DNA from 3 places in the Streptomyces sp. NPDC044106 genome. Region 2 is predicted to be linked to each of the others. Evidence: riboswitches for the same ligand, from Rfam matches in the RefSeq annotation. Region 2 holds a riboswitch; each other region holds the start of a gene.
The links. A riboswitch is a leader RNA that binds a small molecule or an ion and turns the genes downstream of it on or off. The one in region 2 is predicted to bind S-adenosylmethionine.
Positions count from the first base shown of each region.

Region 1: it holds a riboswitch for S-adenosylmethionine, as region 2 does, so the genes downstream of both, AC07DI_RS09625 (hypothetical protein) here and AC07DI_RS22275 (aminotransferase class V-fold PLP-dependent enzyme) in region 2, are expected to answer to the same signal.
Region 3: it holds a riboswitch for S-adenosylmethionine, as region 2 does, so the genes downstream of both, thrC (threonine synthase) here and AC07DI_RS22275 (aminotransferase class V-fold PLP-dependent enzyme) in region 2, are expected to answer to the same signal.

Region 1 covers NZ_JBWKFZ010000004.1:446,887-454,469, reverse strand. The annotation lists gene AC07DI_RS09640 (hypothetical protein) at 1-1,789, shown strand, start outside; gene AC07DI_RS09635 (translation initiation factor 2) at 1,836-3,527, opposite strand; gene AC07DI_RS09630 (radical SAM protein) at 3,828-5,186, shown strand; SAM riboswitch class IV at 5,265-5,375, shown strand; gene AC07DI_RS09625 (hypothetical protein) at 5,422-5,727, shown strand; gene AC07DI_RS09620 (SDR family NAD(P)-dependent oxidoreductase) at 5,803-6,537, shown strand; gene AC07DI_RS09615 (GNAT family N-acetyltransferase) at 6,588-7,142, shown strand; gene AC07DI_RS09610 (amino acid permease) at 7,180-7,583, opposite strand, start outside.
Region 2 covers NZ_JBWKFZ010000011.1:330,127-337,709, reverse strand. The annotation lists gene qcrB (cytochrome bc1 complex cytochrome b subunit) at 1-1,352, shown strand, start outside; gene trpD (anthranilate phosphoribosyltransferase) at 1,489-2,553, shown strand; SAM riboswitch class IV at 2,650-2,767, shown strand; gene AC07DI_RS22275 (aminotransferase class V-fold PLP-dependent enzyme) at 2,932-4,314, shown strand; gene AC07DI_RS22270 (Lrp/AsnC family transcriptional regulator) at 4,350-4,631, opposite strand; gene AC07DI_RS22265 (rhomboid family intramembrane serine protease) at 4,628-5,359, opposite strand; gene AC07DI_RS22260 (hypothetical protein) at 5,539-5,778, shown strand; gene AC07DI_RS22255 (NYN domain-containing protein) at 5,813-7,162, shown strand; gene AC07DI_RS22250 (C40 family peptidase) at 7,456-7,583, shown strand, end outside.
Region 3 covers NZ_JBWKFZ010000003.1:488,524-496,106, reverse strand. The annotation lists gene AC07DI_RS07350 (ABC transporter substrate-binding protein) at 1-1,103, shown strand, start outside; gene AC07DI_RS07345 (DUF3263 domain-containing protein) at 1,142-1,465, shown strand; gene otsB (trehalose-phosphatase) at 1,485-2,360, shown strand; gene AC07DI_RS07335 (alpha,alpha-trehalose-phosphate synthase (UDP-forming)) at 2,386-3,795, opposite strand; gene AC07DI_RS07330 (glucosyl-3-phosphoglycerate synthase) at 3,927-4,871, opposite strand; SAM riboswitch class I at 5,014-5,159, shown strand; gene thrC (threonine synthase) at 5,177-6,472, shown strand; gene AC07DI_RS07320 (MoaD/ThiS family protein) at 6,583-6,858, shown strand; gene AC07DI_RS07315 (cold-shock protein) at 7,278-7,481, shown strand.

The sequences.
Region 1 (7,583 bases), on a different contig from region 2:
CGTCGACCTCGACGACCACCGCCCCGACGGCGGCACCGACCTGGCCGACGTCATGGGGGAGCTGCTGCGGTCCTTCGGCGTGAGCGACCTGCTGGAGGGCCCCGCGCCGCGTCGTCGCAGGCAGTACTGGGAACAGACGGGCAAGCGGCGCCTCGTCCTCGTCCTCGACAACGTCCGTACCGGCACCGAGGTCAGCGGGCTCCTCCCCTCATCCGCGGAGAGCGTCGTCGTCGCCGCGGGCAGGCAGACGCTGTTCGACGTCGAGGGCGGAGTGGACCTGGAACTCCCGGTGGACCCGCTCGAAGAGCCGCACGCCGAGCGGCTGTTGAGCCGGATCGCCGACGACCCGCGGCTCACCGCCGACCCCGCGTCGGCCGCCGAACTCGCCCGGATCTGCGGCGGCCTGCCCGCCGCCCTCCAGGTGGCCGCCGAATGGCTGCGCAAGCACCGCACCCGCAGGCTCGCCCGTCTCACCGCCCAACTCGCCGCCGAACTCGACGCGAACGGAGTGCCCACCGTGGAGGCCGTATGGGACGCCGCGTACCAGGACCTCACCCCCGGCGCCGCCACGCTCTACCGCCTGCTCGTCGAGCACCCCGGGCCCTGGATCGACCCCCAAGCGGTCACCGCGCTGCTCGGCAGGGGAGAGGACGAGGCCGAGGACGCCCTCGACGAGCTGGTGCGGGCGAGCCTCCTGGCCCGCGGGCACGACGGACGGCTGCGCCTGCACGATCTGCTGCGCGCGCACGCCGTGCGCCGCGCGGACCGGGCGCGCCGGGACGACGGTGGCCGCGCGGCGGACGAGGCGAGGCGACGCGTCATCCGCTGGTACCTCCGCCAGGCGCAGCGCGCGGACCTGCTCCGCGCCGGAACCCGCATGACCTTCGCCGCACCGGTCCCGGCGCTCCCGGACACCCCCGACACGGACTTCGGGATCACCCCCACCGACGGCGAGAAGCGGCGGAAGGCGAAGGCCCTGCACTGGCTGGAGGCCGAACGGCTCGCCCTGCACGACTGCGTCCGCGTCGCCCACGCGCGCGGCCTCGACGACGAGGCCTGGGCCCTGTGCGAACCCCTGTGGACGCACTACCTCGACCACCCCCGCCTCACGCAGGTCATCGAGACGTTCAGCACCGGACGCGACGCGGCACTGCGCGCGGGACGCCCGCTCGCCGCGCTGGTCCGCATGCGCTGCCAGCTCGCGCGCCCGCTGTGGGAGCAGGGGCGCCACGACGACGCCGAGACAGAACTGCGGCTCGCGGCGGCGGCCGCCGAGACGCTCGGGGACGAGCCCGGGAACAAGAAGCTGCGCGCCTCGGTCGTCGAGTTCCGGGGACTGCTCGGCTCGGCCCGCGGCCAGTGGGCGTCGGCGGCGGCCGACTTCGAGGCGTCCGGGCGCATCCACACGGAGATCGGCAACGCCTACGGGGCCATGCTCCAGACCTACCTGCTCGGCAAGGCCCACACGGAGTTGGGTGAACTCGACCTCGCCGCAGGGCTGTTGACCGACGCCCACGCGCGAGCCGAGGAGCTGGGGCGCGCCCGGCTCGTCGCCAGGACCGGCTTCGCGCTCGCCCGGGTGCTGCGACGCCTCGGGCGCCGGAGCGAGGCCAGGGCGCTCTACGCCGAGGCGCTGGAGCAGGCCCGCCTCGACGAGTCCGCCCGCGAGGAGCTGCGGGTCCTCGACGCGCTGGCGGAGCTGGCCGAGGAGTGCGGGGACGCGGCGGGAGCGGCGGAGTTCCGGTGTGCGGCGCGGGACGTACGGGAGCGGGGCGGCGGCCTGGCCTGACCGGCCCCCGGATCGAGGCAGCGGGGCCTCTGACGCAGCTGAGGGTCTAAAGCTCCTGCCGGCCCTCGTCCGGAGTGGCCGGGGTGAGCGTCGCACGGTGCACGCGGTCCGCGACGGCGCAGAAGACGGTCACCCCCTGTGCGGGCACAGGCACATCGCGTCCTTCCTCCACGAGCCAGGCGTGCACGCCGGACAGTACGGCCGCGGGATCGGCGCGCAGCACCCGGCCGTCCGCGGCCAGGTGCGGTTCGACGCGCACGGACAGGAGCACGCCGCCGGTCCTGCGCACCAGGCAGTACGAGGCGCTCAGCGCGACGGCGACCGTGCGCGGCCCGGCCTGCTCGGCGAGCACGTGACGCGTCCACCCGTCGACCGTCCAGGCCTCGCCCCGCGCGGCGCGTTCGGGGGAGGGGCCGGAACGGCGGAACAGGAGCCCGGCGCTCTGCAGTTGGGTGCCCGAAGCCCGGTCCGCCTCGACGGCCAGATGATGCGCGGGGGCGTCGGACCGTGCGGGCCGCCGCTCGACGCACACGTGCGGCCCCCGCCGCTCCACCCGCACGGCGAAGGCGGCGGGGCCCCGGCCGGGGCGTGCCGGATCGGGCAACGGATGCGGCTCGGGCGGATCGGCCGGCGGGGTCAGGCCGAGAATCCGGTACATCTCCTCGCGCAGCCTGCGTACGGCGTTGCCGCGCTCGGCGAACGCCTGCCCCGCGACGGAGGCAGGGACGCCGGGCCTGTGGCCCTCGACAGCACGCTCCAGGTCGGCCGTGGTCGGCTGCTCCACCGAACCCAGCACCGGAATGTGCGCGAGGAGCTCGGCCATCGGGGTGCCCGGGATCAGCTCCCCGCCACCGTCGCCCACGGCGGCCATCGGCAGATCACGGGCCGCCGCCGCGTACAGCGCCGCAGAGCCGTGGTCCGTGACGATGACGTCGGCGGCGACGAGCAGCGCGGCCCACTCCTCGTACGGGCGGGCCACGACCAGGCCCGCGTCGAGGGCGGGCGCGAGATCCTGCGCGAGGTCGAACGCTCCTGTCCTGCTGTGCTCGTTGGGGTGCAGGACGAGGCCCAGCTGGTACGTGTCGTGCGGAAGCTCGGCCGCCAGACGGGCGGGGAGGCGGGGGTGGCGGCGGATCAGGGAGTGATCGCCCCAGGTGGAGGTGAGGACGACCAGCTTGCGGCCGCCGGTGCGCAGGGCGCTCCGGTAGCGCTCGCGCCGTGGCAGGGAGGCGAGGACGCGGTCGAGGGTGGGGTCGCCGGTGACGGTCGCGCGTGCGGCAGCCGGAGGGCACTCGGCGGCGAGGCGGGCCGCCTGGGAGGGGTGGGCCAGCGCGTGCAGGCGGGCCAGCGGGCGCCCGTCGGCCATCAGGAGTGCCGGGTCCATGCCGGAGGCGGAGTCGCCGGAGCCGGGCCGCGCGGGCAGGGCCTTGTTGTAGCCGGCGCCGTGCGGCAGCAGGACGCGCGGTCCGCGCAGCCCGGCGAGACCGCCCTTGGGGCTGGCGGTCAGGATCAGGTCGTGGGACTGGGCCAGGGCCTCGGCCCAGGGGAGGGTGCGCCCGCCGGCCCGCTCGACCGCCGAGAGGGCGTCGGCGCCGAAGTCGGAGCCGGGGACCAGGGTGAAGCGGCGGCGGACGCGCTCGTCGCCCGCGAAGACCGGCAGGACGTCGAGGAGCCGGTGCAGGGCGGTCGCCGACCGGGCGGCGAACAGGACGCGCTTCTCACCGCCGGACGGAGCCACGACGGGACGGGACCCGCTGCCCGCTGCCCGCTGCCCGCTGCCCGCTGCCCGCTGCCCGCTGCCCGCTGCCCGCTTCGGGAGTGTTCATTCTAGTCTGCACGGCAGCGTCGCGCGTCCCGTTTCCGCACTTCGGGGCGGGTATGTACGGATCGGCGGGAGGCATGCCGGGAATCGTACCCGGCTCCGCAGGATAGACCTGCGGCGGAGGCACGCTGCGACCGGAGTCGGATCCGGAACGGATCGGCCGGGTATTAGCGTGGACGGAACAGATCGATCGACAGGATCCGAGGTGCCCGGCCCATGCCAAGCCGCAGCGAGAGCCGTACCGAGCTCATCGAGTCACTCATGGAGCGGTTCCCGCACGTGCCGCGGGAAGCCGTCATCAAGGAGGATCTGCTGCGCGGCGGCATCGCCTTCGACGAGTCGGCGCTCAGCGACAACGAAGGCGGTGACGTCAAGCCGAAGTCGTACTTCATCTTCTCCTTCGACCACGGCACGCTGCCCGAGCTCGGCGCCGCCGCGCTGCGCCGCCCGCCGGAGGAGATCGTCCTCACCGGCGGCCCCTACGAGCTGCGCCGCACCGTCGTCTCGGTGCGCGTGAACCCCGGCTCGCCCTACCGCGTCGCCGCCGACGACCACGGCGTCCTCGGCCTCTACCTGGACGGCGTGCGGATCTCCGACGTCGGCCTGCCGCCGATGCCGGACTACTACCGGCACACGCTGGAGAACGGCAAGTCCGTGATGGAGGTGGCACCCACCATCCAGTGGGGCTACCTGATCTACCTGACGGTCTTCCGGGTCTGCCAGTACTTCGGCGCCAAGGAGGAGTGCCAGTACTGCGACATCAACCACAACTGGCGCCAGCAGAAGGCGGCGGGCCGCCCCTACACCGGCGTGAAGCCGATGGACGAGGTCCTCGAAGCCCTCGCCATCATCGACAAGTACGACACGAACAAGTCCTCCACCGCGTACACGCTCACCGGCGGCGCCATCACCACGCAGCTCCAGGGCAAGGACGAGGCCGACTTCTACGGTCAGTACGCGAAGGCCATCGAGGAGCGCTTCCCCGGCCGCTGGATCGGCAAGGTCGTCGCGCAGGCGCTGCCCAAGGCGGACGTGCAGCGCTTCCACGACTACGGCGTGCGGATCTACCACCCCAACTACGAGGTGTGGGACCCGTACCTGTTCGAGCGGTACTGCCCCGGCAAGGAGCGCTACGTCGGGCGCGACGAGTGGCACCGCCGCATCCTGGACTCCGCCGAGGTGTTCGGGCCGCGCAACGTCATCCCGAACTTCGTGGCGGGCGTGGAGATGGCAGAACCGTTTGGCTTCAAGACCGTCGACGAGGCCATCGACTCGACCGTCGAGGGGTTGCAGTACTTCATGTCGCGCGGCATCACGCCCCGCTTCACCACGTGGTGCCCGGAGCCGACGACGCCGCTGGGCAAGGCGAATCCGCAGGGCGCGCCGCTGGAGTACCACGTCCGCCTCCTTGAGGCCTACCGCGCGACGATGGAGGCCAACGGCCTGACGTCGCCGCCCGGTTACGGCCCGGCGGGCCCCGGCAACGCGGTCTTCTCGGTGAGCTCGTTCATGGACAGCCTGCCCGCGGAGAAGGCGGCTCCGGAGGACGCGGTCACTCCCGCCCAGGCGCGGTAGGTCCGCCCGCGGTGAGCCTGCTCGGGGTCGTCGGAAACCCCGGGCGGGCCGCCGGAAGGGCGTGTTACGGTCGGTGCGGGTCATGAGTTCCAGCGTCAAGCCCCGGCTCGCTGGACGGCACCCCGCTTCCGTCGCGGGTGCCCCGGGTGACGACCCGCCCCGCGCGACGTGCGCGGGGAACGGCGGATCACCGGGGTCGGCGACACCCGGGGTCCACGACTCCGGAAGGCGCACCATGACGCACTCGCACCAAGCCCCCGCCTCTCCCGCACGGCAGGTCGACGTACTGCTCTCCTCCTACGACGTACGCGACGACGGACTGATCCCGCTGCACGTCCTCGGCCCGACCCTCGGCGCCCCGGCCGCGCTGCGCACGCCCGACCCGGAACGGCTGCGGGCCCAGCTGCGCGCACATCACGGCGTCGTCCAGTGGGTGCCGGGCCACAATGTCCTGCGGCTGCGGCGCGGCGCGGGCCGCGCCACCCTGATCCGCCTCGACCCGGCCCTCCCGGCCGGTCAGGAGCACCGCTTCATAGGATGACGGCGTGATCCGGACGCGGGCGACCCCCGCGTCCGGGCGGCGCGACAGTCAGCCACCCAGAGCCGGAGGTCCCCTGTGCAGCACCAGCCCGTCACCGTCGTCACCGGCGGCAGCCGCGGTATCGGCGCGGCTGTCAGCGCCCGTCTCGCCGAGGACGGCCACGACGTCGTCATCGGCTACCGCTCGAACGCCACGGCCGCCGACGAGGTCGCGGCGACGGTCCGCGCGGCCGGCCGCCGCTGCGTCACCGTCCAGGTCGACACCGCCGACGAGAGCGACGTCGACCGCCTCTTCGACACCGCCGCCGCCGAACTCGGCCCGGTCACCGGACTCGTCAACAACGCCGGTGTGGGCGGTCCCGTCGGCCCGCTCGCCGACGCCGACGCCGAGGGCATGCGGCGGGCGCTGGAGGTCAACGTCCTCGGCTACCTGCTCTGCGCCCGGCGCGCGGTGCGGGACATGCGGGCCCACGGCGGCGGAGCCATCGTGAACATCTCGTCCGCCGCGGCCACCCTCGGCGGCCCCGGTGAGTACGTGCACTACGCGGCCGCCAAGGGCGCCGTCGACACGCTGACGGTCGGCCTGTCCAAGGAGGTCGCGACCGACGGCATCCGCGTCAACGCCGTCGCCCCCGGCGTCATCTGGACCGAGTTCCACACCGACCCCGAGCGCCCCGCGAAACTCGCGGCGGGCATCCCGCTGGGCCGCTCCGGTCAGCCCTCGGAAGTCGCCGGGGCCGTGTCCTGGCTGCTCTCGGACGACGCGTCGTACGCGACCGGCACGGTCCTGCGGGTGGCGGGCGGGCGCTGACCTCGCCCGACGACTGCCGGGGACGGATCGGACTCTCGTACGCTGCGGGCATGATCACTGGTTCCGCCGCCCTCGCTCAGGGCGTCCTCATCCGGCCCCTCACGCTCGACGACGCGGCGCGACTCGCCGGGGCCCGTCGCCGCAACCGTGCCCACCTCAGCCCCTGGGAGCCGGTGAGGCCCGCCTCCTTCGACACCACGGAGGGGCAGGCGGAGCGGATCGGGAGCCAGTTGGAGGAGTGCCGCGCGGGCCGGTCCGCGCACTGGGTCCTCGAGAGCGACGGGGAGATCGTCGGTCACACCGAGCTGACGAACATCGTGCTGGGCCCGGCGCGCAGGGGCAGCCTCGGCTACTGGATCGACGCCGAACACGTGGGCCGCGGCCTCGCCTCCGCCGCCGTGCGGTACGTCTGCGCGGCAGCGGGCGGCGAGTTCGGCCTGCACCGCGTGGAGGCGTGCACCCTCCTCGACAACACGGCGTCGCAGCGCGTGCTGGCGAAGTGCGGTTTCGTGGAGTACGGGATGGCGCCGGGCTACCTGCACATCAATGGCGCCTGGCGTGACCACCGGCTCTTCCACAAGATCCTCGACGACCGACCGGTGTAGGGGGATTGGGGCCCGGGTCGACCGGGCCCCCTCCTTCTCAGACGATGTTCTCCGCGACCTCCGCCTGCTCGCGGTCCGATCCGTACGCCTGCGGGGTGCTGTAGGAGCGGCGTGCCACGAACCACCACACGGTGGCCAGGAGCAGCACCACGGCCAGCGCGATCGAGGCGTAGTTCATCGAGTCGACCGTCACAGGCGAGGACTGGGGCAGGCAGAACAGCACCGTCACGAACACCACCCAGAGTACCGCGATCCAGCCGACCGGCTTGCTCCAGCGGCCCAGGTTCCAGGGGCCGGGCCGGAAGCGGTCGCCCGCGCGAAGGCGCAGGAAGATCGGGATGGCGTACGCGGGGGTGATGCCGATGACGTTGATGGCGGTGACCGCCGTGTACGCGGTCGTCGAGTACAGGGAGGGCAGGGCGATGACCGCCGCCAGGCCCA
Region 2 (7,583 bases):
CGTTCAACTCGACCATGCACATCTCCTTCGATGTGCGCGGTGGTCTGCTGATCCGGCAGATCCACCACTGGGCGGCGCTGATCTTCCTCGCCGGCATGTTCGTGCACATGATGCGCGTGTTCTTCACGGGCGCGTTCCGCAAGCCGCGCGAGGTCAACTGGCTGTTCGGCTTCCTGCTGTTCGTCCTCGGCATGTTCACCGGTTTCACCGGCTACTCGCTCCCGGACGACCTGCTCTCCGGCACCGGTGTCCGCTTCATGCAGGGCGCCATCCTGGGCGTGCCGATCGTCGGCACGTACCTGTCGATGTTCCTGTTCGGCGGCGAGTTCCCCGGCGGCGACTTCGTGGCCCGGTTCTACTCGGTCCACATCCTGCTGCTGCCGGGCATCATGCTCGGCCTCGTGGTGGCGCACCTGATCCTGGTCTTCTACCACAAGCACACGCAGTTCGCGGGCCCCGGCAAGTCCAACAAGAACGTCGTCGGCATGCCGCTGCTCCCGGTCTACATGGCCAAGGCCGGAGGCTTCTTCTTCCTGGTCTTCGGTGTCATCGCGGTCATCGCGGCGATCGCCTCGATCAACCCGATCTGGGCCATCGGCCCGTACCGCCCGGACCAGGTGTCCACCGGCGCCCAGCCCGACTGGTACATGGGCTTCGCCGAGGGTCTGATCCGTGTGATGCCGGGCTGGGAGATCAACCTCTGGGGCCACACGCTGGTCCTCGGTGTGTTCATCCCGCTGGTCGTGGTCTTCCCGCTGGTCCTCGTGGCCATCGCGGTCTACCCGTTCATCGAGTCCTGGGTCACCGGCGACAAGCGCGAGCACCACATCCTGGACCGCCCGCGCAACGCCCCGACCCGTACGGCCTTCGGTGTCGCGTGGATCACCGCGTACATGGTCATGCTCGTCGGTGGCGGCAACGACCTGTGGGCGACCCACTTCCACCTGTCGCTGAACGCGATCACCTGGTTCGTCCGGATCGCCTTCTTCGCCGGACCGGTCATCGCCTTCATCGTCACCAAGCGGATCTGCCTGGGTCTGCAGCGGCGCGACAAGGACAAGGTGCTGCACGGCCGCGAGTCGGGTCTCATCAAGCGGCTGCCGCACGGTGAGTTCATCGAGGTCCACGAGCCGCTCAGCCAGGACCAGCTGCACACCCTCACCGCGCACGAGCAGTACCAGCCGGTCGAGATCGGCCCGTCGGTCGACGAGAACGGTGTCGAGCGCAAGCTGTCCGGTTCGCAGAAGCTCCGGGCGAAGCTCTCCAAGGGCTACTACGGGGAGCACAACCAGATCCCCAAGCCCACCGCCGACGAGTACAAGGAGATCACGAGCGGCCACGGCCACCACTGATCAACCGCGAGCTCTGAAGCTCTGACCTCCCATGGTCGCCACGGCAGGAGCCCCGTCCAGTCTCTGGACGGGGCTCTTCGCCGTCCCGGGGCTGGATAGGGTGGTCCTCACACGCACACTCACACCAGGAGCGGCTATGAACGCTGTGACCCCCGCAGGAGGCGACACCGCGGCGGCCCGTTCCTGGCCCGACGTGCTGAACGGTCTGCTCGAAGGACGGGACCAGAGCGCCGACGACACCGCGTGGGCGATGGACCGCATCATGCGCGGCGAGGCCACCGACGCGCAGATCGCGGGCTTCGTGATCGCGCTGCGGGCCAAGGGTGAGACGGTCGCGGAGATCTCCGGTCTCGTACGCGCCATGTACGCGCACGCCAACGTCATCGACGTGCCGGGCCCGAGCGTCGACATCGTGGGCACGGGCGGCGACGGGGCCAAGACCGTCAACATCTCCACCATGTCCGCGATCGTCGTCGCGGGAGCGGGCGCCAAGGTCGTCAAGCACGGCAACCGCGCCGCCTCCAGCGCGTCCGGCGCCTCCGACGTCCTGGAGAAGCTCGGCGTCAACCTCGACCTCACGCCCCGCCGGGTGGTCGAGGTCGCGGACGAGGCGGGCATCACGTTCTGCTTCGCCGTGAAGTTCCACCCCGCGCTGCGGCACGCGGGCGCCGCGCGCAGCCAGCTGGGGATCAGGACCGTCTTCAACCTCCTCGGCCCGCTGACCAACCCGGCCAAGGTGCGGGCCCAGGCGGTCGGGGTCGCCGACCCCCGGATGGCGCCCATCGTGGCCGGGGTCTTCGCCGAACGGGGTAACTCCTCCCTCGTCTTCCGCGGCGACGACGGACTCGACGAGCTGACGACGACGTCGACCTCCCGGGTCTGGACGGTGCGGGACGGCGCCGTGCGCGAGGAGGCCTTCGACCCCCGCGACGTCGGGATCGACCTCGTGCCCGTCGAGGCGCTGCGGGGCGCCGACGCCTCGTACAACGCGGAGGTCGCGCTGCGGCTCCTGGACGGCGAGAGCGGGCCGGTGCGGGACGCGGTGGTGCTGAACTCCGCGGCGGCGCTCGTCGCCCTCAGCCCGACCGACGAGCCGCTCGTGGAGCAGATCCGGGCCGGCATGGCGAAGGCGGCGCGGTCGATCGACTCGGGCGCCGCGAAGCGAGCCCTTGAGCGCTGGGTGTCCGCCAGCAACCGCTGAGCACCCCTCTTCGCACCCCTCGATGTGACGCAGGGCGCAGTCCGGATTCTGGACTGCGCCTTGCGCGCCGAAGATCGTGTGGCAGGATGCTGCACAGGTCATGAGTGACAGCGACTACGGCCCCGGCCCGCTGTCCGGCAACCCTCCGTCCGTGGCGGGGTGCCCCGGGTGAAGACCAGGTCGTACGCAGCAAGGCGTATGGCAAGCGCGGACCCCTGCACGCCCTGGGGTCCTGGTCCTCAAGGGAGCAGTCTCGTGAGCAAGCGAATGTGACAGGGCTTCTACGCCCCGCCTCCGCACACCCTTCTGCACTTTTCTCCCGCGCCGTCGACGTGATTCCGGCGCGGTGATCTCGCCTGCGTCTCACGGGAGTTCGCCATGTCTGTTTCCGCCGTTGCCACCGACTCGTCCGTCTGCGCCCCGCTGGCCGTCCTCGGCAGGGACGTCACCGTTCCGCTGGTCACCGGCGGCGAGGTGAGCTACGCCGCGCTGGACTACGCGGCGAGCGCCCCGGCACTGCAGCGCGTGTGGGACGACGTGGCCGCGTACGCGCCGTACTACGGCAGCGTGCACCGCGGGGCCGGCTACCTCTCGCAGCTCTCCACCGACCTCTTCGAGAACTCCCGCAGGACCGTCGCCGAGTTCCTCGGCTGCCGCGAGGACGACCAGGTCGTCTTCACGCGCTCCACCACCGACTCGCTGAACCTGCTCGCCGCCGCCCTGCCCGCGGACTGCCAGGTCTTCGTCTTCGAGACCGAGCACCACGCCTCGCTGCTTCCGTGGCGGGACGCCCGCGTCACCTACCTCAACGCGCCGCGCACCCCCGACGAGGCCGTGCACACCCTGGAACGAGCCCTCGCCGACCGCGACCCCTACGGGCCCGCCCTGGTGTGCGTCACCGGCGCATCGAACGTCACCGGCGAGCTGTGGCCGGTGCGTGAGCTGGCCGCCGCCGCGCACGCGCACGGTGCCCGCATCGTCCTCGACGCCGCCCAGCTCGCGCCCCACCACCCGGTCTCCATCGAGGAGTTGGACGTCGACTGGGTCGCGTTCTCCGGCCACAAGCTGTACGCGCCGTTCGGTTCGGGCGTTCTCGCGGGCCGCTCCGACTGGCTGCGCGCCGCCGAGCCGTACCTCGCGGGCGGCGGCGCCTCGCGGAAGGTGGCGCGACGCCCCAAGGAAGCAGGCGGCGGTGTGGATGTGGAGTGGCACGACTCCGCGGCCCGGCACGAGGCCGGTTCGCCCAACGTCATCGGCGTCTACTCGATCGCGTCGGCCTGCAAGGCGCTCACCGAGGCGGGCTTCGACGAGCTCGTCGCGCGCGAGCAGCACCTGATCAGGAAGGTGCGCGAGGGCCTCGCCGAGGTGCCGGCCGTGCGGGTGCTCTCGCTCTTCGGGGACGACGCGCCGCGGGTGGGCGTCATCTCCTTCGTCGTGGACGGCTGGAACAGCTCCCACTTCGCCGCCGCGCTCTCCGCCGAGTACGGCATCGGCGTACGGGACGGCCTGTTCTGCGCCCACCCGCTGGTGCGCACCCTGCTCGGCAGCGAGCCCGGCGAGCCCGGCGAGTGCGGTGCCCCCGAGGCCGCGCCCGGCGAGAAGTCGCTGAACGCCATCCGGGTGAGCTTCGGCGCCGGTACCCCCGACGAGCACGTCGAGCGTTTCGTACGCGCCGTCAAGGAGCTGGTGGCGGACGGCGCGCGGTGGAACTACCGCACCGAGGACGGACGTTGCGTGCCGGACACGGGCGTCGCCGCCTGAGGAGTCCCAGGAGGCCTCAAGGGCCCCGAGGGTCCCTAGGAGTCGAGGCCGATCGCGAAGGCCGCTTCCAGGTCGTGCTGGGAGTACGTGCGGAACGCCACGTGCGTGTCGGTCGCCTCGACTCCGGGGATCTTGCTGATCCGGCCGGGAATGACGTCCGCGAGGTCGTCGTGGCGCGGCACGCGCACCATCGCGATCAGGTCGTACGTGCCGGTGACGGAGAAGACCTCACTGACGGAGTCGAGCGCGGCGATCGACTCGGCGATCTCCGGAATCCGGTCCACGCTGGTCTTGATGAGCACGATCGCGGTGATCACGGCTTGCTGTCTCCCTCGGTGGCCGGTGCTGTGCCGTTCACTCTAGTCTTCCGGGCCGACCACCCCCACGCGTAGAGGAAGCCGAGCGAGAAGCCCACCAGGTGCGCCAGATAGGCCACGCCGGTGCCCTTGCCGCCCTGCCCCGCCGCCAGCCACTGCAGCGCCACCCAGAACGGCAGCACCACCCAGGCCGGAAAGCGCAGCGGCAGAAAGAAGAGGAACGGGAAGAGGCTGGTGACGCGCGCCCGAGGGAAGAGATAGAGGCAGGCACCGAGGACGGCGGAGATCGCCCCGGACGCTCCCACGAGCGTCTGGTCGGAGCCCGCGTGCGCGGCCGCGTAGGCGAGCAGGGCGAGACAGCCGCAGCAGACGTAGAAGAACGCGTAATGGAGGTGGCCCATGCGTTCCTCGACCATGACCCCGAAGACGTACAGGAACAGCATGTTCCCGAGCAGATGCAGCCAGCTTCCGTGCACGAACAGGGCGGTGAACGGGCCGAGAGCGGCGTCAGGGGCACCGCTGAACAGTTCGACGGGGACCACTCCCCATCGCTCGAAGTAGACCTGTTGCGCGCCGATCAGCTCGTCGCCGCGCCCGTAGGCGGGGTTGAGCCCGGACACCGGGGAGATCAGGAAGACCACACAGCAGACGGCGATCAGGCCGTACGTCACCGGGGCGGTCCGCCCGCCGAGCAGCCGGCCCGCCTTCGTACCCCATGTTCGGATCATGGACAGAGCATGACGTAACGGACGTCGGCCGCACAGACCGCCATGCCGCTCCGCGGGCCGCCGCACGGCGCCCCTTACAGGCCTTAGGGTTACGGGCAACGCGCACCCAGGAAGCCGCGCGGTCCCACGGTCGCCGAAGATGTCGCCGCGCAAGTCACCGAAGAAAGCGAACAGCCACGATGACGGTTCCTCTGCCGACCGCCACCACGCGGTGGCGCTGCACGCTGTGCGGCAATCTCACGCGTTTCGATGTGACCCGCAGCTCGAAGGTCGTCGAGTATGTGCATCTCGACCTGGCCGGAGAGTCGAACGTCGAGGAACGCGAGGTGGTCAGTGAGACCATCGAGTCCGTACGGTGCCGATGGTGCAACGCCGTGGATCAGGTGGAACTCGTGGACAGGCCGGGCGCCGACTCCTGAGGGAGCGGGGCCCGCACAGCTAGTGGGGTGACGGATGGTGGAGAGCGCAGGCGGGGAGCCGGACGACGGCGCCGCTGAGGTGCTCGACCGCCCGCTGCCCGACGGGGTGCGCAGGCGGGTCGTCCACATCGTCTCGGACGGCTTCGGCGGCCTCACCCTGGCCGAATTGCCCCCTCAGCTGCGGCAGTACGCGCGCTTCACGCCCACCCGGCGCGCGAAGTTCGCCGGCAACGCGATGGCGGCGGCGCTGGAGAACGACACCCTCTTCCGCCAGCGCATCGGCGAACGGCTCAGAGAGGCCCAGGCCGAGCTCGCCGCCGCCCTGGACGCGGGCTCGCCGCCGCCCGCGGCCGACCCGCTCGACGTGGCGGCCGCCGCCTATGTGCTGCGCCCCACGGGATGGGTGAAGCTGGTCACCGCCGCGGGCGAGGAGGCCCAGCGGGCCGACGCCGAGCGGGTGGACGACGAAACCAGGGCCGAGCTCGAGCGGCTGCGCGAGGAGCTGGCGGCGGCCCGCGGCCAGACCAGGGCGGAGACCGAACGGCTGCGTGCCGAGCTCGAATCGGCGCGCAAGGAGGCCGAGTCGGTGCACCGCAAGCTGCGCGGCGCGCTCAGCGACGTCAAGCGCGGCGAGGCGGCGCTGCGCAAGGCCGCCGCGGAGATCGAGGCGGCCCGCGCCGAGGGGCAGGCCCAGGTGTCCGCGGCGGAGAGCGAGACGCGGCGGCTCAAGGCGCGGCTCGGCGAGACCGAGGCCGCCCTCGAGGCCAGCCGCAGGGCGGCGCGCGAGGGGCGCAGCGTCGAGGACATGCGGCTGCGGCTGCTGCTCGACACGGTCCTCGACGCGGCCCAGGGGCTGCGGCGCGAACTGGCGCTGCCGCCCGTCTCCGTACGCCCGGCCGAGACCGTGGACGCGGTCGAGCCGGGACGGATGTCGCCCAAGGACATCGCCGCCCGCGCGCTCTCGGAGAACGATCCGGCCATTTTGGACCAGCTGCTCGCGCTGCCGCAGGCGCACCTGGTCGTCGACGGCTACAACGTCACCAAGACCGGCTATCCGACCATGCCCCTGGAGAAGCAGCGGCTGCGGCTGCTCGGCTCGCTCTCGCAGCTCGCCCTGCAGTCGGGCGCCGAGGTCACCTGCGTCTTCGACGGCGCGGAGCTGGCCGCGCCGGTGCTGCTCGCGCCGCCGCGCGGGGTGCGGGTGCTGTTCTCCAAGGCCGGTGTCACCGCTGATGAGTTGATCCGTCAGCTGGTGCGCGCGGAGCCGCCGGGCAGGCCCGTGGTCGTCGTCTCGACCGACCGCGAGGTGGCCGACGGGATCGCCAAGGCGGGTGCCCGTCCGGTGGCTTCGGCGGTGCTCCTGAAGAAGCTTTCGCGGGGCTGACCGTACGGGGCTTTCGCGGGTTTAAGGGGTCTCCTGCAACTCCTGGGCCCTATGCCCGAATTGAGCGTCGCTCGACGCGACGTAGCGTCAGAAGAAGGTCACCGGCTGTGCGTCATCGGTAAAGAATGCGCTCCGAGTCTGATTTTTTGCTGATGAGATTTGTACTGATCACAAGAAGGTCACTAAGGTCTCGCCTCGAACCCCCGCTCGGTTGATCACCCATCCGGGGTGGCGGCGGTGGTACCCGCCCGCCGCGTCCCGGTAGGCGGCCGGAGGATGAAGGAGCCGCCCGAGTGGCGTCCCACCGTCGACCCAAGCAGCCGAGCCGCACCCGCGTGACCGTGCTCACCGCGACCGCCGCCGCTGCCGTGGCCCTCACCTCGCAGGGCGCCGCCCAGGCCGCGCCGAAGCCGAGCAAGGA
Region 3 (7,583 bases), on a different contig from region 2:
ACAAGCTGGCCAGGGGATTCGAGAAGGAGAACCCCGGCATCAAGATCGACGTGACCGTCCACTCCTGGAACGACGTGGACCGCGAGGTCAAGGAGATGGTCAAGAAGGGCGACGCCCCCGACCTGGCGCAGATCGGCGCGTACGCCGACTACGCCGCGCAGGGCAAGCTCTACGAGGCCGACGAGCTCCTCTCGATCGCCACCCAGGCCGACTTCCTGGCCCCGCTCTCCCGGGCCGGCGAGGTCAACCGCATCCAGTACGGCATGCCGTTCGCCTCCTCCACCCGCCTGCTCTTCTACAACACCAAGCTCTTCAAGGACGCCCACCTCACCCCGCCGCAGAGCTGGAGCGAGCTGCAGGCGGACGCGAAGGCCCTGAAGGCGCGCGGCGTGAAGATCCCGTACGCGCTGCCGCTCGGCCCCGAGGAGGCGCCCGCCGAGACGCTGATGTGGATGCTCAGCGGCGGCGGCGGTTACACCGACAACGTCGGCTCGTACGACGTCGACTCCAAGCAGAACGCGAAGACGTTCACCTGGCTCAGGGACAACCTCGTCGGACAGGGACTGACCGGCCCGACCGCGCCCGGCGAGATGAACCGCGCCGAGGCCTTCGCGGCGTTCTCGCGTGGCGAGGTCGGCATGCTCAACGGCCACCCGACGCTGATGAAGATGGCCGCCAAGAAGGGCGTGAAGTTCGGCATGGTGCCGGCGCCCGGCATCAACGGCAAGGCGCAGGCCACGATGGGCGTCGCCGACTGGATGATGGCGTTCAAGCAGAACGGCCACCGCAAGGAGGCCGGCAAGTTCCTCGACTACGTCTACAGCAAGAAGAACGTGCTCGACTTCTCGAACGAGTACGACATCCTGCCGGTGACGACCTCCGCCTCGCAGGCGATGGCCGAGGACCGCGGCCACACCGAGCTCGGCAAGTTCCTCGACGAGCTTCCGACCTCGCAGCTCTACCCGGTGGGCAAGACGTCCTGGGCGCAGGTCTCCGCGGACATCAAGAAGGAGATCGGCAAGACGGTCGAGAAGGGCAGCAGCCCCGACTCGGTCCTCAAGCGCATCCAGAACCGCGCGGTGACCGAGGAGAACGCCGAGTAGGGCGACGGCAGGAGCAGGCGTAGGGCTAGCGTGTCGGTATGAGCGACCAGGGCGATCAGGGCGACCAGAGTGCTCAGGACCCGCAGGGTTCACGGGATCCGCAGGGTTCACAGGACCCGCAGGACCCGGGGGGCCCATCCGCCCTCTCCGCGCGCGACCGGGCCGTCCTCGCCCTGGAGCGGCGCTCGTGGCCCGGTCCCGGCGCCAAGGAGCGCGCCATCCGCGAGGAGCTCGGCATGGTGCCGGTCCGCTACTACCAGCTCCTGAACGCCCTGCTCGACGACGCCCGCGCGCTCGCCCACGACCCGATTACGGTCAATCGGCTGCGTCGCGTGCGGGAGTCACGGCGCGACGAGCGCTGACCCGGTTAAGGTCGGGCCCATGGGTGACCCTACGTACACGCAGCCCGACAGGCCCGGACGTCCCGGCCTGCCCGAGCCCGTGACGCCCGCAGGGCGCGACGGTCTCGCCGCCCTCCTCGCCCGGCCCGGACGGGCCGTCGTGGCGCTCGACTTCGACGGCACGCTCGCGCCGATCGTGTCCGACCCCGAACAGGCCCGCGCCCACCCCGGCGCCGTGCCCGCGCTCGCCGCGCTCGCCCCGCGCCTGCGGTCGGTCGCCGTGGTCACGGGCCGCCCGGCGGGTGTCGCGGTCCGCTACGGCGGCTTCGCGGGCGCGGCGGGTCTTGAGCACCTCGTCGTCCTCGGGCACTACGGCGCCGAGCGCTGGGACGCCGTCACCGGCACGGTGCACGCCGCCGAACCGCACCCCGGCGTCGCGGCCGTCCGCGCCGAGCTGCCCGGGTTCCTCGACGCGATCGGCGCCTGGCGCGGCACCTGGATAGAGGAGAAGGGCCGGGCCGTCGCGGTCCACACGCGCCGGGCCGCGGACCCGCAGGCCGCCTACGAGACGCTGCGCGAGCCGCTCGCCGAGCTCGCGGGGCGGCACGGCTTGATCGTCGAGCCGGGCCGGATGGTCCTCGAACTGCGGCCGCCCGGCATGGACAAGGGCGTGGCCCTGGAGGAGTACCTGCGCGAGGTGGGGGCCGAGTCCGTCCTCTACGCGGGCGACGACCTCGGCGACCTGCCCGCCTTCGGCGCGGTGGAGAAGCTCCGCTCGGACGGTGTCGCGGGCCTGCTCGTGTGCAGCGGCAGCGCGGAGGTCGAGGAGCTGACGGGCCGGGCCGACCTGGTGGTGGACGGCCCGGCGGGGGTCGTGGAGCTGCTCTCGTCGATCGCGGCGGCCGTCGGCGGCTGAGCGCCGTCCGGTCGCGGGCCGAGCGTCAGCCCGTGAGCGCCCGCAGCTGGTCCAGGAACCACTGGGCCGGCGGCAGCGCCGTGGCCGCCGACGCCAGGCGCTTGGTGCGCTCGGCCCGCTCCTCGGGGGCCATGGTGAGCGCCGTGTGCAGGGCCTGTGCCGTGCCCGTCACGTCGTAGGGGTTGACCGTGATCGCGTCCTCGCCCAGCTCCTCGTGGGCGCCGGCCTCCCGCGAGAGCACCAGCGCGCAGCCCTCGTCCGAGACCACCGGGACCTCCTTGGCGACGAGGTTCATGCCGTCGCGGATGGGGTTGACCAGGGCCACGTCCGCCATGCGGTAGGCGGCGAGGGAGCGCGCGAAGTCGTCGTCGACGTGCAGCAGGACGGGGGTCCAGCCGGGCGTCCCGTACGCGGAGTTGATCGACTCTGCGACCCGGGAGACCTCCGCGGTGTAGTCGCGGTAGACCGAGAGGTCCTGCCGTGAGGGGTAGGCGAAGGCGACGTGCACGACGCGCTCGCGCCACTCGGGGTGGGTGTCGAGCAGCTCGCGGTAGGCCAGCAGGCCCCGCACGATGTTCTTGGACAGCTCCGTCCTGTCCACCCGGACGATCAGCTTCCGGTTCTCGCCGTCCTGCTCGCCCGCCTGCTCCCGCAGCGTCCGCATCCGCTCCTCGACGTCGTCCCGCCGCGAGCGCTCCCGCAGGAAGTCCGCGTCGGCGCCGAGCCCGTGCACCCCGATCCGGGTCCCCGAGGTCCCGCCGACGATCCGCACGCAGCACTCGGTGAACGCGTCGGCCCACCGCCCGGTCAGGAAGCCGAGCCGGTCCGCGCCGAGCATCCCGCGCAGCACCTGCTCCGCCACGTCGTCAGGCAGCATCCTGAAGTAGTCCACGGGCGCCCACGGCGTGTGCGAGAAGTGGCCGATGCGCACGTCGTCGCGCAGCTCCCGCAGCATGCCCGGCACCAGCGTCAGGTGGTAGTCCTGCACCAGGACCGCCGCCCCCGGCGCCGCCTCCGCGGCCAGCGCCTCGGCGAACGCGCGGTTGTACGCCTCGTACGCCGCCCACTGCGCGCGGAACTCCGGCCCGAAGGCCGGCTCCAGCGGGGTCTGGTAGAGCATGTGGTGGACGAACCACAGCACCGAGTTCGCGATGCCGTTGTACGCGTCCGCGTGGACCCGCGCGTCGATGTCCAGCATCCGTACGCCGGGCTCCCCGACGCCGCGCCGCACCGCCTCGCGGTCGCCGTCGCCGAGCGCCGCGCACACCCACAGGGCGTCCGCGTCGCCGCCGATGGCGCTGAGCCCGGAGACCAGGCCGCCGCCGCCGCGTCTGGCGCTCAGCTCCCCGTTCTCCTCGACGGTGTACGAGACGGGGCCGCGGTTGGACGCGACCAGTACCTGCGCTGCTGCTGTGGATGCGGACTCGGAGACCATGTGGCAACACGTAGCCCGTCCAGGGGCCGGGCAAACGTACGACCGGACTCCGCGTGGCGCCCGGCTGGAATGTGTTCCGTGCCCGGTGGGGGCGGGATCATGCGGGCCGGGCGGTTCACCGGCCACCGCGGTCACGCCACGCGTCGGTGCGCGTACTCCGCGACGTCCGTCATCGGCGGCCTCTCCTCGGTGTCGACCGCGTACGTCCGCGGGACGAAGCCGTGCTCGCCCCGCTCGAACTGCGTCAGTTCGGGACGTACGAGATGGCCGCGCGCGAGCCGCAGCTGCGCCGTGCGGTAGATGGCCGCCGCCATCCGGCCGAGCGCCTGCCCGTCCTGATGGCGGTGCCTGCGCACCCCCACGTCGACCTGCGCGAGTGCGTCCAGGCCCACGGTGTGCAGCGCGTCGACGAGCAGCCCCAGCTCCACGCCGTACCCGACGGGGAACGGCAGCCGCTCGAGGAGCGACCTGCGCGCCGCGTACTCGCCGCCCAGCGGCTGGACGAACCCCGCGAGGCGCGGCCAGTGCATGTTCAGGAGCGGGCGCGCCATCAGCTCCGTCACCCGGCCGCCCTGGCCCGCGGCCTCGCCCAGCGGACGGTCGTACATCGCCTTCACGAAGGCCACGTCGGGGTCGGTGAGCAGCGGGCCCACTATCCCCGAGACGAAGTCCGCGGAGAACTCCCGCAGATCCGCGTCGACGAACGCGACGACGTCCCCGCTCGTCACGAGCAGCGAGCGCCACAGCACCTCGCCCTTGCCGGGTACGGCCGCGACACGCGGCAGGATCTCGTCGCGGTGCACGACCTTGGCGCCCGCCGCCGCCGCGACCTCGGCCGTACGGTCCGTCGAGCCGGAGTCGATCACCACGAGCTCGTCGACCAGCGGGGCCCGCTCCATCAGGGCGCGGCGGATCTCGGCGACGATCTCGCCGACCGTCCCCTCCTCGTCGAGCGCGGGCAGCACGACACTCACCGAGGTGCCCGAGGCACGTTTGGCGGCGGTCAGAAGGTCCAGCGGACGATCGGCGACGGACCAGGAACGCCTGCTCAGCCAGTGCTCGGCCTCTTCCAGCACGGTCGCGGTCCTCCCATATGTGATCCATCTCGCGGTTCGGACGACTATCTCAAGGGTCCGGGGCTTCGGTTACAGTCTTGAACAACGCCGGAGACCATCGCATGCCGGGGTCACCACGGCGTTGAGATCAACAATCGAATACCGCTCATCCAGAGGGGCAGAGGGATACGGCCCGTTGAAGCCCCGGCAACCATCCAGTCGGTCTCGTACGTCATCGTCGCGAGGCTCCCGGCTAGGGAAGGTGCCAATTCCGTCTCGCGGCGAAATGCGTCGCGAGGAAGATGAGGAGAAAGGGCCTCGCCTCCATGGCTGTGCAGACCGTCGCCACCGAAAGCACCACCTCTCCCGTAGACCTCGGTCCCGCCTCGGGCCTCTCCTGCCGGGAATGCGGCACCAGGTTCCCGCTCGGTCCGATCTTCGCCTGCGTCGAGTGTTTCGGCCCCCTCGAAGTCGCGTACGACCTGCCCCTCGGCGACCCGGAAGCCCTGCGCAAGCGGATCGAGGCCGGCCCCGCCAACATCTGGCGCTACGCCCCGCTCCTCCCCGTCCCCGCCGACGTGGCCGACAAGCCGAACCTGAACCCCGGCTGGACCAAGCTCGTCAAGGCCGACAACCTCGCCGCCGAACTCGGCGTCCAGCAGGGCAAGTTGTTCGTCAAGGACGACTCCGGCAACCCCACGCACTCCTTCAAGGACCGCGTCGTGGCCCAGGCCCTCGAAGCGGCGCGCGCCTTCGGCTTCACCACCCTCTCCTGCTCCTCCACCGGCAACCTCGCGGGCGCCGTCGGCGCCGCCGCCGCCCGCGCCGGCTTCCGCTCCTGCGTCTTCATCCCGCACGACCTGGAGCAGGGCAAGGTCGTCATGGCCGCGGTCTACGGCGGTGAGCTCGTCGGCATCGAGGGCAACTACGACGACGTCAACCGCTTCTGCTCCGAGCTCATCGGCGACCCGCTGGGCGAGGGCTGGGGCTTCGTCAACGTCAACCTGCGGCCGTACTACGGCGAGGGTTCCAAGACCCTCGCGTACGAGATCTGCGAGCAGCTCGGCTGGGAGCTGCCCGACCAGCTCGTCATCCCGATCGCGTCGGGATCGCAGCTCACGAAGATCGACAAGGGGCTCAAGGAGCTCATCGCGCTCGGCCTCGTCGCCGACAAGCCGTACAAGATCTTCGGTGCTCAGGCGGAGGGCTGTTCGCCGGTGTCGGCGGCGTTCAAGGCGGGCCACGATGTCGTACGCCCCCAGAAGCCGAACACCATCGCCAAGTCGCTTGCCATCGGCAACCCCGCCGACGGGCCGTACGTCCTGGACATCGCGCGCCGCACGGGCGGGGCGGTGGAGGACGTGAACGACGAGCAGGTCGTCGACGCGATCAAGCTTCTCGCCCGCACGGAAGGGATCTTCGCGGAGACCGCGGGCGGGGTGACGGTGGGCGTCACGAAGAAGCTCGTCGAGGCGGGCCTCATCGATCCCTCGCTGACCACGGTGGTCCTCAACACGGGTGATGGCCTCAAGACGCTTGACGCGGTCGCCGATACGTCGCAGGCCACCGCCACGATCAAGCCGAGCCTTGAGGCGTTTCGCTCCGCGGGGCTCGCCGGCTAGTCGCCGTAGGGCCTGATCGGCGTCGTCGACCGCCGGTCGTGGTCCGTCCTCGCGCAGTTCCCCGCGCCCCTTCCAGGGGCGCCCCGCCCCCGTACTTCTGAGGTGAACCCATGAGCGTCAACGTCCGTATCCCCACCATCCTTCGTACCTACACCGGCGGGCAGGCCGAGGTTGCCGCCGAGGGGGCGAATCTCGGGGAGGTCATCGCCGATCTGGAGAAGAAGCACAGCGGCATCGCGGCCCGCGTCCTGGACGACCAGGGCAAGCTGCGCCGCTTCGTGAACGTGTACGTCAACGACGACGACGTCCGCTTTGAACAGGGCCTGGAGACGGCCACCCCGGACGGCGCGGGCGTCTCGATCATTCCGGCCGTCGCCGGCGGCTGATCCTTTTCCGCAAGAAGCCTGCGTAACCCGAATTGCCCTCTCCGCCGAGAAACGGAGGGGGCAATTCTGCATGGTTGAGCGCGGTACAGTTGGGAAGAGTGCTTCGCCGTTAATGCCGTGTGCATATACGAAGTCGGCCCGGGCCGACAAGAAGTAGCCAAAGAGCGCTGCCCATGTGAACCTTATGCGGCTTTCGTATGGCCCGACTTGCCCTGAATCCTGGCGAATTCTCCGCATATTACCGTTCGGGCGTGCCCAGAATTCTCGTCCGATTGACCTGTTGCAGACGGCAGTTGGACAGATACATTCAGCGGCGGTCGACGCGTTCCGGCGCACACCCCCAGGCATTGGGGGGTGAGGTCTGACCCGGGTCCGCGAAGTGCGGTCCTGTGCAAGGGCCAGTAATAGGGGAGTTAGGCATGGCTCAGGGCACCGTCAAGTGGTTCAACGCGGAGAAGGGGTACGGCTTCATCGCGGTCGACGGTGGTGCGGATGTTTTCGTCCACTACAGCGCGATCCAGATGGACGGGTACCGCACCCTTGAAGAAGGTCAGCGAGTCGAGTTCGAGATCTCGCAGGGCCAGAAGGGTCCGCAGGCGGACATGGTCAAGCTCGCCGTCTAGCTCGGCGCGACCGACCACCGAAGCAAGCATCGCGAGGGGCTCGTATCCCAACAGGGGTACGGGCCCCTCGTGTGTGCGGGGCGCGCCCGGCGCGCGCCCGGC